2 regions of the Stenotrophomonas sp. TWI1149 genome follow, and region 1 is predicted to be linked to the other one. Evidence: riboswitches for the same ligand, from Rfam matches in the RefSeq annotation. Region 1 holds a riboswitch; the other holds the start of a gene.
The links. A riboswitch is a leader RNA that binds a small molecule or an ion and turns the genes downstream of it on or off. The one in region 1 is predicted to bind cobalamin.
Positions count from the first base shown of each region.

Region 2: it holds a riboswitch for cobalamin, as region 1 does, so the genes downstream of both, metE (5-methyltetrahydropteroyltriglutamate--homocysteine S-methyltransferase) here and btuB (TonB-dependent vitamin B12 receptor) in region 1, are expected to answer to the same signal.

Region 1 covers NZ_JBDJLB010000009.1:137,576-144,898, reverse strand. Annotated here, with positions in the region: gene bioD (dethiobiotin synthase) at 1-142, opposite strand, end outside; gene ABE424_RS12070 (GAF domain-containing protein) at 263-745, shown strand; gene ABE424_RS12065 (TfoX/Sxy family protein) at 742-1,113, shown strand; gene ABE424_RS12060 (histidine phosphatase family protein) at 1,151-1,729, opposite strand; cobalamin riboswitch at 1,882-2,114, shown strand; gene btuB (TonB-dependent vitamin B12 receptor) at 2,236-4,077, shown strand; gene gph (phosphoglycolate phosphatase) at 4,154-4,804, opposite strand; gene ABE424_RS12045 (LysR family transcriptional regulator) at 4,890-5,792, opposite strand; gene ABE424_RS12040 (NAD(P)H-binding protein) at 5,889-6,527, shown strand; gene ABE424_RS12035 (MBL fold metallo-hydrolase) at 6,579-7,323, shown strand, end outside.
Region 2 covers NZ_JBDJLB010000015.1:34,190-41,512, forward strand. Annotated here, with positions in the region: gene ABE424_RS16425 (hypothetical protein) at 1-1,475, shown strand, start outside; cobalamin riboswitch at 1,552-1,785, shown strand; gene metE (5-methyltetrahydropteroyltriglutamate--homocysteine S-methyltransferase) at 1,999-4,296, shown strand; gene ABE424_RS16435 (epoxyqueuosine reductase QueH) at 4,366-5,055, shown strand; gene pncA (bifunctional nicotinamidase/pyrazinamidase) at 5,108-5,734, shown strand; gene purU (formyltetrahydrofolate deformylase) at 5,835-6,686, opposite strand; gene ABE424_RS16450 (hypothetical protein) at 6,754-7,323, opposite strand, start outside.

The DNA.
Region 1 (7,323 bases):
TGGCGACCGGCTTCATGCCCACGGCGGTGCCGCCGTGGCGGCGCAGGGCATGCAGCAGTACGCAGCTGCTGAAGGTCTTGCCGATGCCGGTATCGGTACCGGTGACGAACACGGCGGCAGGGCGCGGCGCAGGCAGGGACATGGGGGAACGACCGGAAGCGGAAACGCGCCATTATCCGCCGTCCCGGCAGCGCCGCCACGCGGTCCGCTGCGTTCCGTCGGGCCCGGCGCAGACGGGCGTGCAGCTTGGTAGACTGCGGCCATGTTCGATACTTCCACGCTCACCGGCAGCAAGCCGGAACAGTACGGCCAGCTGCTGGCCCAGGCCCGCGCTCTAGTGCACGGCGAGCGCGACCGCATCGCCAATGCGGCCAACCTGTCAGCGCTGGTCTACCACGCCCTGCCGCACCTGAACTGGGTGGGCTTCTACTTCTTCGACGGCAAGGAACTGGTCGTCGGCCCGTTCCAGGGCCTGCCGGCCTGCGTCCGCATTCCGCTCGACAAGGGCGTGTGTGGCGCCGCGGCCTCGCAGCGCGTGACCCAGCGCATCGAAGACGTCGACGCGTTCCCGGGCCACATTGCCTGCGACTCGGCCTCGCGCTCGGAACTGGTCGTGCCGCTGGTCCACAACGGTGACCTGGTCGGCGTGTTCGATCTGGACAGTCCCTCGCTGGCACGCTTCGATGCCGAGGACCAGGCCGGTCTGGAAGCGATCGCCGCCGTGTTCGTCGAGGCCCTGGGATGAGTGGCGTCAAGCTGCGCAACATCGGCCCGAAGAGCGCAGCCTGGCTGCGTCAGGTCGGTCTGCGTACGCCGGAAGACCTGGTGGCGGTCGGTGCGGTCGGTGCCTTCGTCAAGGTCCGCCGCGCTGGCTTCAAGCCCAGCTTGAACCTGCTCTACTCGCTGGAAGGCGCGCTGCAGGACTGCCACTGGCAGGAACTGCCGGAGGCACGCCGCGCTGTGCTGGTGGCCGAGTACGAAGCGATCATCGCCGACCAGCCGCTGAAGAAGGCCCCCCCTGCCTCCGGTCCGGTCTATGACCGCACGGTGGAGCATCGCGACGATGACGGCGACGAAGCACCGCCGTTCGAGGTCGACGACGACAACCGCTGATCCGCGGGCACCGATATACCGTCGGTATCCGCGTGCTTCACACCTGCTGCAGCTCCAGCAGTTCGCCCCACAGCCGATCATCCTCGCGCTCCACGCGCAGGCGCAGCCGTGTGCCGTGATCGATGCGCAGCGCCCAGCACATCGCCATCGGCAGACCGCACACCTGCGACAGCACCATCCGCAGCGGCCCGCCATGACTGACGATCAGGGTCGGCACCGGGTCCGGGTCATCCAGCAACCGATGCAGGCCACGCGCGATGCGACGCTCGAAATGGCCCCAGCTTTCCCCGTGCGGCGGTGGATTGGCGTGCGGGTCCAGATGGAACGCCGACAGCGCGTCCATCGGCAGCGCCTCCAGGGCAAGGCCATCCCAGTCGCCGAAGTCGAGTTCCTCCCATTCTTCGTCGGCCTCCACGTCCACCGCGTGGAGAGCGGCCAGCGCCTCGGCGCTCGAGCGTGCACGCTGCCGCGGCGAGGACAGCACGCGCTGCCAGGACAGCCCGGCATAGCGCGCGCACATGGCCTCGGTCGCGCCCTCGTGCAGCGGCGGATCGGTGCGGCCATCCAGATGATCGTCGCGGCCGGTGCTGGCATGGCGGATCAGGTCGAGGATCATGCCCGCCCCCCTCTGCTGCCCGCTGCGGCCGGCCAGTGAAGGTCACGGGCGTCGGTGCCGGGGTGCTGCAACCACGTTGGGGTCATGGAGATCACATCGAAAAAGCGAGGCGCATTCTAACCGGTGCGCTCCACCGGCCCGGCCGATGGCTTAGACTGCGCCCACTTTCAGGTGACCCGGGGCTGCAAGGCCGCCAGGTTGAAACGGGAAGCCGGTGACGCGTCAGGCTTTGTGCCACGCCGCCACTCCGGCGCTGCCCCCGCAACGGTAAGCGTGGAAACACCAGGCACTACGCCACTGTGCTCCGGCATGGGAAGGCGCCTGGCACGATGGCACCGCCATCGACCCGCGAGCCCGGAGACCGGCCTGGAAGACGACTGGTTGCGATGCGGCGGGCATGGCGGCGGCAAGCCGGCGCCTGCGCGCCCGCCCACCGTCGATGGCCCCTGCAGCGCGATCATCCCCACCCCTTGCCGCGCGGGCGTGCGCGGTGCATGGAGTCATCGATGAAGCTGCAAACCCGCGTTCTTTCCCTGGCCGTGCTGTCGGCCCTGCCCTTGCTGGCGTCCGCACAGGACGATGCCACCGCACTGGACCAGGTGCTGGTCACCGCCACCCGCACCCCGATCGCCCTGCAGGACAGCATCTCGCCGGCACAGGTCATCGACCGCGCCGAGATCGAGCGCAGCCAGGCGCCGTCGCTGCAGGATCTGCTGCGCGGCCGTGCCGGCATCAACCTCAACAACAGCGGTGGCCTGGGCAAGCAGAGCTCGCTGTTCCTGCGCGGCACCAATTCAGCCCACACCCTGGTGCTGGTCGATGGCGTGCGCATCAACACCGGCGACCTCGGCCTGGCCATGATCCAGGACCTGCCGCTGGCGCAGATCGAGCGCATCGAAATCGTGCGGGGTCCGCAGTCCAGTCTGTACGGCGCCGATGCGATCGGTGGCGTGATCCAGATCTTCACCCGTCGCAACGCCGGCCAGTTCGCGCCGCACCTGCAGCTCGGTGGTGGCAGCAACGGCCTGCGTGAGGCCAGCGGCGGTTTCGGCGGCAGTGGCGCGCGTGGCTGGTTCGGCACCGACATCGCCTACCAGCACACCGATGGCATCAACGCCTGCCGCGGCTCGGTGTCGCCGTTCGCCGGGTGCGGCGCCGATGAGCCCGACCGCGACGGCTACCGCAACCTGTCGATGAGCCTGCGCGGCGGCTATGCGCTGACCGATACGCTGAGCCTGGAAGGCACCGCGCTGCGTGCCGAAGGCGAGAACCATTACGACGGTTACTACAACTACTCCGAGACCCTGCAGCAGGTGCTCGGCGGCAAGCTGCGCTACACGCCCAGCGAGCGCTTCAACCTGACCGTGAATGTCGGCCGCGCCGACAACGAATCGGACAACTTCAACGACGACACCTGGCTGGGCAACGCGCAGACCCACCGCGACAGCGCCTCGGTGCAGGCCGATATCGGCATCGCCGAGGGCCAGCTGCTGAGCGCCGGCATGGACTGGAGCCAGGACAACCTGGACGGCAGCAGCGCCGGTTACCTGGTCGACAGCCGCGACAACACCGGCGTGTTCGTGCAGTACCAGGGTCGCTTCGGCGCACACCACCTGCAGGCCAGCGTGCGCAACGACGACAACGAGCAGTTCGGCAACCACACCACCGGCAGCCTCGGCTGGGGCCTGGAGCTGGGCAGCGGGTTCCGCCTCAACGCCAGCTACGGCACCGCGTTCAAGGCGCCGACCTTCAGCGACCTCTACGACCCGTGGAGCGGCGTGCCGACCCTGGATCCGGAGAAGTCCAAGAGCGCGAACGTCGGCATCGCCCAGCAGGGCGACGGCTGGCGCTGGGGCGTGGACGTGTACGAAACCCGCATCGATGACCTGATCACCTACGACGCGACCACCTTCATGATGTCGCAGGTCGAAAAGGCCCGCATCCGCGGTGCCGAACTGACCGGTGCGATCACCGTCGCCGGGTTCGACCTCAACGCACAGCTCAGCCACACCGACCCGCGCAACCGCACCGACGGCAGCGCGCAGTTCGACAACTGGCTCGCGCGCCGCGCACAGAACACGGCACGCCTGGACGTGGATCGCCGCTTCGGTGACGTCCGCGCCGGCCTCACCGCCAACGGCGCCGGCAAGCGCTACGACGACGCGGCCAACAGCGTGCGCCTGGGTGGCTACGGCACCCTCGACCTGCGTCTGGAATACGCCCTGACCCGCGACTGGTCGGTGCTGGGTCGGGTCAGCAACGTGTTCGATCGCGAGTACGAAACCGTCGCCTGGTACAACCAGCCCGGCCGCGAGTACCGCCTGAGCGTGCGTTACCAGCCGAAATAAGGCATCCGGACGGCGGCACCGCCGCCGTCCCGGCCCAGGTAGGTGCCGACCGTTGGTCGGCACACGCCTCGATGCGTCACAGCACCAGCAGTTCCCGCAGATCATCCACCACGGCAACCGCCGCGACGGTATCCAGGTCCAGCCCACGCGGATACCCATACCGCACCAGCGCCACCGGCATGCCCGCATCCACCGCGGCACGGTAATCGGTAATCGAATCACCCACCATCAGGGCCGCCTCGACGGCCACGCCGAACTGCGCCGCGATGTGCCGCAACGGCGCACCACTCGGCTTGCGCTCCCGCAGTGAATCCCCGCCCAGCACCAGCGCGAATGCGTCCTGCAGACCGAAGTGCTGGAGCAACGGCGCCACCAGCGCCGACGGCTTGTTGGTGCAGATCGCCAGCGTCACCGAACGTGCGCGCAAGGCAGCCACCGTTTCGGCGACACCATCGAACAGACGCGGGCTGCGCAACAGGCACGCTTCGTAGTGCCGCATGAAACCCGGCATCACCTTGTCCAGATCGATATCACTGCCGGCCGCGGAGAACGCCTGCTCGACCAGCCGCCGCACGCCATCCCCGATCCACGTCAACACCGTCGCCTCCGGCACGCGCGGCAACTGCCAGTCCTGCAGCGTGCGGTTGAGCGCTTCGGCGATATCGGCAGCGCTGTCCACCAGCGTGCCATCCAGATCGAACACCACCAACGGGTACGGATAAGACAAGAGGACACTCACTTCAACGACGTGGGGAGGCCATTGTAAGGTCGGCCCTGCGCGTTCCAGCTCATGCGCCGTTGACGTCCGGCGCTCAGAGCGACGCCAGGAACCGTGGACTGCTGAACCGCTCCACCAGGAAATCCAGGAAGCTGCGCATGATCGTCGGCAACTGCCGGCGAGACGCATATACCGCGTGGATGCCCAGCCCTTCGACCTCGTAATCCGGCAACACTTCGATCAGTTCGCCACTGCGCAGCAACGGGGCGATCTGGTACGTCGGCAACATCGCGATACCCGCACCGGCGCGCACCGCTTCGAGCAGCAGCGACGCCTCATTGGCACTGATGTTGCCCCCCACCGCCACCGCGATCTTCCGTCCGTCGCGCTGCAGATGCCACACGCTCTTGCCGACGTAGTGATGGGTCAGGCAGTTGTGCGCCGCCAAGCCGTCGGCCGTGGTCGGCGTGCCGCGCTCGGCCAGGTACGCCGGCGCCGCGCACAGCACCGAACGGCACGGCGCCAACGGCCGCGCGATCAGGCTCGGATCGATCGCGCGCGAAATGCGGACGGCGATATCCACGCGCTCTTCGACCAGATTCACCACCCGATCGACGAGGAGCAGTTCGACCCGCGTCAGTGGATGCCGTTTGACGAACTCGGCTACCGCCGCGGCCAGGTGGATCTGCCCGAACGAGACACTCGCAGTGACCCGCAGCAGCCCGTGCGGCTCGGGGTTGTCGGTGGCCAGCTCACCGCGCAACTCATCGCCGATCGCCAGCATCTGGCGGAAGCGCAGCAGCGCCGCCTCGCCCGGCCCGGTCAGGCTGATCCGGCGCGTGGTCCGGTGCAGCAGCCGCGCGCCCAGCCAGCGCTCCACCTCGGCCAGATAGCGCGTCACCATCGCCCGCGACATCTCCAGCGCCTCGGCCGCCGCCGTCAGGCTGCCGCGCTCGGCGACCTCGACGAACACGTTCATGGCGGTCATCCGGTCCATTTGATCGATCCGTGCAACAAATTAGGCCGTTATACGCGGTTTTTCGTTCGATTCCAGAGGCATACGCTGGCCTTCCTTCCTCAACGGACCTTCCCCATGAAAATCGCGCTTGTTGGTGCCACCGGCAACATCGGCCGTGAAATCGCCCGCCAGGCTCTCGCCCGCGGCCATCAGGTCACCGCCATCGTGCGTCGCGAGACCGACCTCCCGGCTGAACTGGACGGCGCCCAGCTGGCCGTGGCCGCGCTGGATGACACCGACGCGCTGGCCGCCGTGATCGCCGGCCATGACGTCCTGGCCAGCGCCTTCGGCCCGCGCCCGGGCGATGCCCCCACCACGGTGACCACCACCAGTGCCGCGCTGGTCGCCGCTGCGCGCCAGGCCGGCGTGCCCCGCTTCATCATGGTCGGTGGCGCCGGCAGCCTGGACGTCGCCCCCGGCGTGCAGCTGGTGGACACCGAGGGCTTCCCGGACGCCTACAAGCCGGTCGCCCTGGCCGCCCGCGAAACGCTGACGCAGCTGCGCGCCGTCGACGACCTCGACTGGACCTTCTACTCCCCCGCCGCCGAAATCGGCCCGGGCCCGCAGCGTGGCGGCTTCCGCACCCAGGCCAGGAATTTCCTGGTCGGCGATGACGGCCACAGCCGGATCAGCTACGCCGACTACGCCGACGCCTTCGTCAGCGAGATCGAAACCCCGCAGTACCTCCGCCAGATCGCCACCGTCGCGTACTGAGCCCTGCCCGCCCCGGCGTTCCCCGCCGGGGCCCTGGATGGAACCCACCGCATGTCCATGCTCTCCCGCGCCCCCCTCGCCCTCAGCCTGGCCCTGATCACCGGCCTCACCGCCCTCGCGCCGGCCAGCAGCCACGCCCGCCCGGCCGCGACCGCCCCGGCCCAGGCCGCTCCCCTCGCGGTGCGGCCCTATCATCCCGGCGACGACGCCCTGTTCGCGGTCTCGTCCACCCTGATCACCGGCCGCCACGACGCCATCCTCGTCGACGCCCAGTTCGCCGCCACCGATGCCGCGCAACTCGTCCAGCGCATCCGTGATTCCGGCAAACGGCTGACCACGATCTACATCAGCCACGGCGACCCCGACTACTACTTCGGCCTGGCCACCCTGCAGGACGCCTTCCCCGACGCCCGCATCCTCGCCACCCCCGCGACCGTTGCCCACATCAACGCCACCCAGGCCGCCAAACTCGCGTACTGGGGCCCGCAGATGGGCGCAGGCAAACCCACCCGCATCGTCATCCCCAAACCCCTCGACGGCGACACCCTCACCCTCGAAGGCCAGCCGATCAGGATCATCGGCCTCACCGGCCCCACCCCCGACCGCACCGTCCTGTGGATTCCCACCCTCCACACCGTCCTCGGCGGCATCCCGGTCGTCGCCGGCGAACACGTCTGGATGGCCGACACCCAGAGCGCCCAATCGCACGCGCACTGGCTGCAGACACTGGCAACCATCAAGGCACTGAAGCCCACCCGCGTCATCCCCGGCCATTACGCAGCCGATGCCCCCCTCG
Region 2 (7,323 bases), on a different contig from region 1:
ATAAGGGCGTGGAGCCACAAGAGTTTGAAAGCTTCAAGAAGGCTGTGAGCAGCCGATTTGACGAATTGGAACGAAAGGTTGTTTCTTCCACATCTGAGTCTGCGGAGGCGGCGCGTGAGTCTCTAGCCGCGATCCAAGCTCATCGCTTGACGGTTGATCATACCGCAGCAGAGATGTCGTCAGCTCGATCGGAGATATCCGAGGCACTGCAAGAGATTTCTAACGCAATGTCGAGTCTCACCTCGGGAAAGGAGAGGTTCTTAGAGGATGCAAGCACGCTTGAGCAATCCGCAAGAGCTGCACTGAACGTCTACGCAGAAGCGTCGGCTGCCAACGAATCCGTACAGCGCTCTGTTTCTGAGGCCCAAGCTCGCCTGGAGAAGGTCGATGGATTTTTGGAACAGGCCGACGCGATCCCGACTGAACTCGAGGCTCTGTCCAAACAGTCTCAGGATGCGAAGTCCCAAGCAGACAACATCAAGTTACTCCTTAATCATTCGTTGAAAAGAAAAGCCGAACTCGACGAACTTCACAAGGAAGTCTTCGGGCACGACGTTGAAGGCGAGGACGGCAACACCGAGCGGGTGGACGGCCTTCGAGACGAGTTGGAAAAGACGTATGAATCAATCAACTCTCGCCTCTCAGCGCTGTCCAATGAGTCGGACAACGCCGTTTCAAAAATTGAGGAAGACCATCGCAAGGTTCTGGAAGGTCAGCAGCTCGAGTTCTCGTCGCTTATAGATGGCGGCAGATCATCGCTTTCGGACGTTTCTGAACAGCTAAAGGCCCTACTCCCAGGAGCCCTCGCAGCTGGGCTTAGTGCCGCCTATGAAAGCAAGAAGGACGACGAATCAGCCTTCTTGAAGCTACATGAGAAGAGCTTTAGGCATGCAGTTTTTGGCCTCATCGCAGTATCCCTGATTCCATTCGCCGTTGGCATCTACCAGCTTGTGCATGGTGTTCTGCTGACAGAGGTTATTAGGGACACGCCGCAGATGGTCATCTCCATTTTGCCGCTCTACTTCCCCGTTCTATGGCTGGCCTACTCTTCAAACAAGCGACTCAACTTATCTAAACGTCTCATCGAGGAATACACGCACAAAGCGGTTCTCGGCAGAACATTCTCAGGCCTTTCGAACCAGATTGAATCTCTGTCCGATGGCGGCGAAGTAAAGAATGAGCTAAGGACCCGACTCCTCTTCAACGTACTTCAAGTGAGCGCTGAAAACCCTGGCAAGTTGATCACTGACTACAACAAGACCGATCACCCTGTGATGGATGTGCTGGAGAAGAGTGCGAAATTGTCTGAATCGGTTGAGACGCTCTTGAAGATTCCCGGCTTCGGCGCCCTTGCAAAGGTACTGTCTGAGAAACGCGACAACCTGCTGAAGCAGCAGGACTCCAAGATCGAAGCTGGTATGGCCGCAAACGAAGAGCTGGACCCACGGCCCACTGACGGCTCGAAGGAAGCCTAATGATTAACGCATCGACTCATCCTTCTCGCCGTGGAGCCACGTGGAACTTCTCCTTGACCAGCGGTTCGGTCCGAACTAGATTGTCCGGGCCGAAGGTATCCATCGCTTCATGCAGATGAAGGGATGGATTTAAACGGGAATCCGGTGAAGGCGCCTCGTGCGCCCATTCCGGAGCTGCCCCGCAGCGGTGAATGGAAACGACTCCTGCCAACAGCACTGGGCCTTCGCGCCTGGGAAGCGGCAGGTACTAGGTGGGCGTCCGCGCCCGTGTCCATCAGCCCGAATACCGGCCCCGGCCGGAGGACACGACCGTCCTCCGATTCGACCTGGAACGTCCGCGGGGAGGTTGCCGGGGCCTGCCGCCACGCCGCCTGCATGGCGCTGCCCCCGTGCGTCCGCTTCACGGCATCCGGTTCGCCCGCGGGGGCGAAGGTCGCTGGCGGGGCGGAACGGGCTGCAAGGCCCCGGACGGCGCGCGGTTCCTTCGTTCCTCAATGCCCCTACGCAATGAGGACACGTTCCAATGACCACTGTTACCACCCTGGGTTTTCCGCGCATCGGCGCCAAGCGCGAACTCAAGCGCGCGCTCGAAGCCTTCTGGTCCGGCGAAAGCAGCGCCGCGTCGCTGCAGGACACCGCGGCCGAACTGCGTGAACGCCACTGGCAGCTGCAGCGCGAGGCCGGCGTGGATGTGCCGCCGAGCAACGATTTCAGCCTGTATGACCAGGTGCTCGATGCCGCCTTCCTGTTCGATGCGATCCCGGCCCGCTACCGCGCGCTCGCCGATGCCGAGCCCCTGAGCGGCTACTTCGCGATGGCGCGGGGCCTGCAGCGCGATGGCATCGACCTGCATGCGCTTGAAATGACCAAGTGGTTCGACACCAACTACCACTACCTGGTGCCCGAACTGCGTGCCGGCCAGACCTTCACGGTGCGCGGCGACAAGCCGCTGGCCGAATACCGCCAGGCCAAGGCGCTGGGGATCGAGACCCGCCCGGTGCTGATCGGGCCGGTGACCTTCCTGCGGCTGTCCAAGACCACCGATGGCAGCAACGCGCTGGACCTGCTCGATGCGCTGCTGCCGGTGTACGTGCAGCTGCTGGGCGAGCTCAAGGCCGCCGGCGCTTCGTGGGTGCAGCTGGATGAGCCGCTGCTGGTGCAGGACCTGGACGAGGCCACGCGGGCCGCGTTCAAGCACGCCTATGCGGTGTTGGCCCAGGCCGCCCGCCCGAAGGTGCTGGTCGCTACCTACTTTGGTGCGCTGGAGGACAACCTCGATCTCGCCGCGTCGCTGCCGGTCGATGGCCTGCATGTGGATCTGGTCCGCGCGCCGGAACAGTTGGATGCGGTGATCAAGGCGCTGCCGGCCGGTCGCGTACTGTCGGCCGGGCTAGTCAACGGCCGCAACATCTGGCGCACCCACCTGGACAACGCGCTGGTGCTGGCGCGCTACGCGCACGGCCATGTGGGCAGCGATGCGCTGTGGCTGGCGCCCTCGTGTTCGCTGCTGCACAGCCCGGTCGATCTGGACCACGAAAAGAAGCTCGATGACGAACTGCGCAGCTGGCTGGCGTTCTCCCGGCAGAAGCTCGGCGAGCTGCGCGTGCTGGCCGACGCGATCGATGCGCCGGCACGCGCCGAGGCGCCGCTGGCGCACTCGCGTGCGTGCATCGAATCCCGTCGCCGCTCGCCGCGCGTGCACAACCCGGCCGTCGCCGCGCGACTGGCCGCGCTGGCCCCGGCCGATGCCCAGCGCCACAGCCGCTACCCGCAGCGTCACCTGGCCCAGGCCGCCGCGCTCAAGCTGCCGCGCTTCCCGACCACCACGATCGGCTCGTTCCCGCAGACGCTGGAGGTGCGTGAGGCGCGCGCCCGCAACAAGTCCGGCAAGCTCTCCGATGCCGACTACGATGCCTTCCTGGCAACCCAGACCGAGCACTGCGTGCGCGTGCAGGAACAGATCGGGCTGGACGTGCTGGTGCACGGCGAGTTCGAGCGCAACGACATGGTCGAGTACTTCGGCGAGCAGCTGGATGGATTCGCCTTCACCAGGAACGGCTGGGTGCAGAGCTACGGCTCGCGCTGCGTGAAGCCGCCGGTGATCTTCGGCGATGTGACCCGCCCGCAGCCGATGACGGTGCGCTGGTCGCAGTACGCGCAGTCGCTCACCCAGCGGCCGATGAAGGGCATGCTGACCGGCCCGGTGACGGTGCTGCAGTGGTCGTTCGTGCGCGATGACCAGTCCCGCGCGGATACCTGCCGCCAGATCGCGCTGGCCCTGCGCGATGAAGTGACCGATCTGGAAGCGGCCGGCATCGGCGTGATCCAGATCGACGAGCCGGCGATCCGCGAAGGGCTGCCACTGCGCCGCGCGCAGTGGCGCGACTACCTGGACTGGGCGGTCGAAGCCTTCCGGATCAGTGCCAGCGGCGTGCGCGATGCGACCCAGATCCACACCCACATGTGCTATTCCGAGTTCAACGACATCATCCACTCGGTGGCCGCGATGGACGCGGACGTGATCTCGATCGAGACCTCGCGCTCGCGCATGGAACTGCTGGATGCCTTCGTGCGCTTCCAGTACCCCAACGAGATCGGCCCGGGCGTGTACGACATCCACTCCCCGCGCGTGCCGGACAAGGCCGAGATGCTGGCACTGCTGCGCAAGGCCGCCGAGGTGCTGCGTCCCGAGCAGATCTGGGTCAACCCGGATTGCGGGCTGAAGACCCGTGGCTGGCCGGAAACCCGTGCCGCGCTGGAAGCACTGGTGGCCGCTGCGCGCGAGCTGCGCGAGGAAACCGCGGACGCCAACGCCGCCTGATCTGCCCTTTGTAGACTGCCCAAGGACCCCATCGCCGCCGTTGCCGGCGGTGGGGTCGACGAGAAATCCATGAACACGCCCCAGCTGACACCGATCGACCGTCCCACCCTGTCCCTGCCCGATGGGCACACCAGGCTGCTGCTGCATTCGTGCTGCGCGCCGTGCTCGGGCGAGGTCATGGAGGCGATCACCGCCTCCGGCATCGACTACACGATCTTCTTCTACAACCCCAACATCCACCCGGTGAAGGAATACGAACTACGCAAGCAGGAGAACATCCGCTTCGCCGAGAAACATGGCGTGCCGTTCGTCGACGCTGACTACGACACCGACACCTGGTTCTCGCGTGCCCGCGGCATGGAGAACGAGCCCGAGCGCGGCATCCGCTGCACGATGTGTTTCGACATGCGCTTCGTGCGCACCGCGCTGTATGCGCACGAACATGGCTTCCAGGTGATCAGCAGCTCGCTGGGCATCTCGCGCTGGAAGGACATGAACCAGATCAACGACTGTGGCCACCGCGCCGCCGCACACTACCCGGGCATCCAGTACTGGGATTACAACTGGCGCAAGGGCGGCGGCGCCGCGCGGATGGTGGAGATCAGCAAGCGCGAGCAGTTCTATCAACAGGAATACTGCGGCTGCGTGTACTCACTGCGCGACGCCAACCGCCACCGCCGCGAGACCGGGCGCGAGCGGATCACGCTGGGGGTGCTGTATTACGGCGATGGCACCTCCAAGCAGGGCGACGCCGACTGACCGTTGCGGGGGCGTCGGCTAGACTGGACGCCCCCACAGCCGTGAAGCCGCCATGAGCCGTTACCCCGCCGATGTCGCGTTGGTCGTGATCGACCTGCAACCGGACTTCATGCCCGGTGGCGCGCTGGCCTGCGTGGACGGCGATGCGATCGTACCGGGCATCGCCGCGGTGCTCGCCGAGCGCCATTACCGCACCGTGGTGGCGACCCAGGACTGGCATCCGGCCGACCATGCCTCGTTCGCGAGCCAGCACCCGGGACAGCTGCCGTTCGAGGCGATCCTGCTGCACGCGCAGCCGCAGACCCTGTGGCCGGACCACTGCGTGCAGGGCAGCCCGGGCGCTGCATTGCACCCGGGCGTGGACTGGACCGTGGCCGACCTGATCCTGCGCAAGGGCACCCGGCGCGACGTGGACTCCTACAGCGCCTTCCGTGAGAACCACGGCCCCGACGGCACCCGCCCGGCCACCGGACTGGCGGGCTGGCTGCATGAGCGCGGCATCCGCGAGGTGCATGTGTGCGGCCTGGCGCGCGATTACTGCGTGCTGTGGAGCGCCCAGGACGCGGTGAAGTCCGGGTTCCGGGTCAAATTCCATTGGGACCTGACCCGGCCGGTCACCGAGGCCAATGACGGCATGGTGCGTGAGGCGTTGGCGAAGGCAAAGATCGCGGTTGCCTGACGGGCGAACCCGGGCGCCGGCCAGAAAGCGTACCGACCAACGGTCGGTACCTACCGGATCAAAGCGCAGGCAGCATCAGGCAGCCGGCACCGCACCCGGTTCAGCGGAACACGACGGTGCGATGCCCGTTGCGCAGAATGCGATGCTCCACATGCCGGCGTACCGCGCGGGCCAGTACCTGCGATTCGGTATCGCTGCCCAGCCGCACCAGGTCGCGCGGCGTCATCGCATGGTCCACGCGTGCGACGTCCTGCTCGATGATCGGGCCTTCGTCGAGATCCGGGGTCACGTAGTGCGCGGTCGCGCCGATGATCTTGACCCCGCGCGCGTGCGCCTGGTGGTACGGCTGCGCGCCTTTGAAGCTGGGCAGGAAGCTGTGATGGATGTTGATCGCGCGCCCGGCCAGGGCCTCGCACAGGCGCGGCGACAGAATCTGCATGTAGCGCGCCAGCACCACCAGGTCGATCTGCTCGCGTTCGACCAGGTCGATGATCTGCTGCTCCTGCACGGCACGGTTGTCGGCGTTGACCGGCAGGTGATGGAACGGCACGCCGTAGGAACCGGCCAGGGCGGCGAAGTCCTCGTGATTGGAGGCCACCGCCGCGATGTCCACCTGTAGCTGCCGGCTGTGCGCACGGAACAGCAGGTCGTTGAGGCAATGCCCCTGCCTGCTCACCAGCACCAGCAGGCGCGCACGGCGGCGGGCGTCATGCAGCTGCCAGTCCATCCCGAACTCGGCGGCCAGCGTGGCCATGCGCGCTTCCACGTCACCCAGCGACTGCTCGGCGGCACGGTCGAAATGCACGCGCAGGAAGAACCGGCCGCTCTCGTCGTCGCCGAACTGCTGGGCATCGAGGATGTTGCAGCCCAGCTCGAACAGCAGGCCGGACACACGGTAGACGATCCCGGTACGGTCCGGGCATGACAGGGTGAGGATGGAATCGGGGCGCATCCGGCCAGTGTAAGCGAGCACCGCCGACGTGCGGACAATGCTCTCAGATGCAACCAAGTCGATAGGCCTACCGGGGATGGGGTCGACCTGCTTCGTTGCTTAGTTCCAAGCGTTCCAACGCTCTCCGAATGGTATCAAGCTCCGCGCCGTCCCCATTCCATCCAGTCGCACTGACGACAAGCGCTCCATTGTGCAGCAAATGGAACACCGGCGTCTCAAGCGTTTCCATCGGCTCCCATGCTTTGCCAGTTGACTGCGCATACATGGGATACGTCGGGTGATTGTCGTTCCATGCACGCATGGAGCCTTCCGGCCAGGCAGGCTCCCTAGGGACAACGAGCTGTATATAAGGGAGTAGCCACGCGTAACGCGGGTTGCTCAAAATTGCATCCAATGCTCGCCTGGAGAACCCGCACGAAGGGTGAACAGTAGCGATGACTTGTATACCTGCTTCAACGCGTGGAGAGAGAACCATGTGCTTAAGCCGACCCTGATCGACCATGTCAATGACATTCAATCCCCCCCCTAGTTCCGTATCCAGCGTTGGCAACGCAGGAACAGGGATCCCGTATCGCTTCTGCAGCTCATTTGCATCATCGAAGCGCCTTATGGATACGAGAAGACCATGCAACTTCAG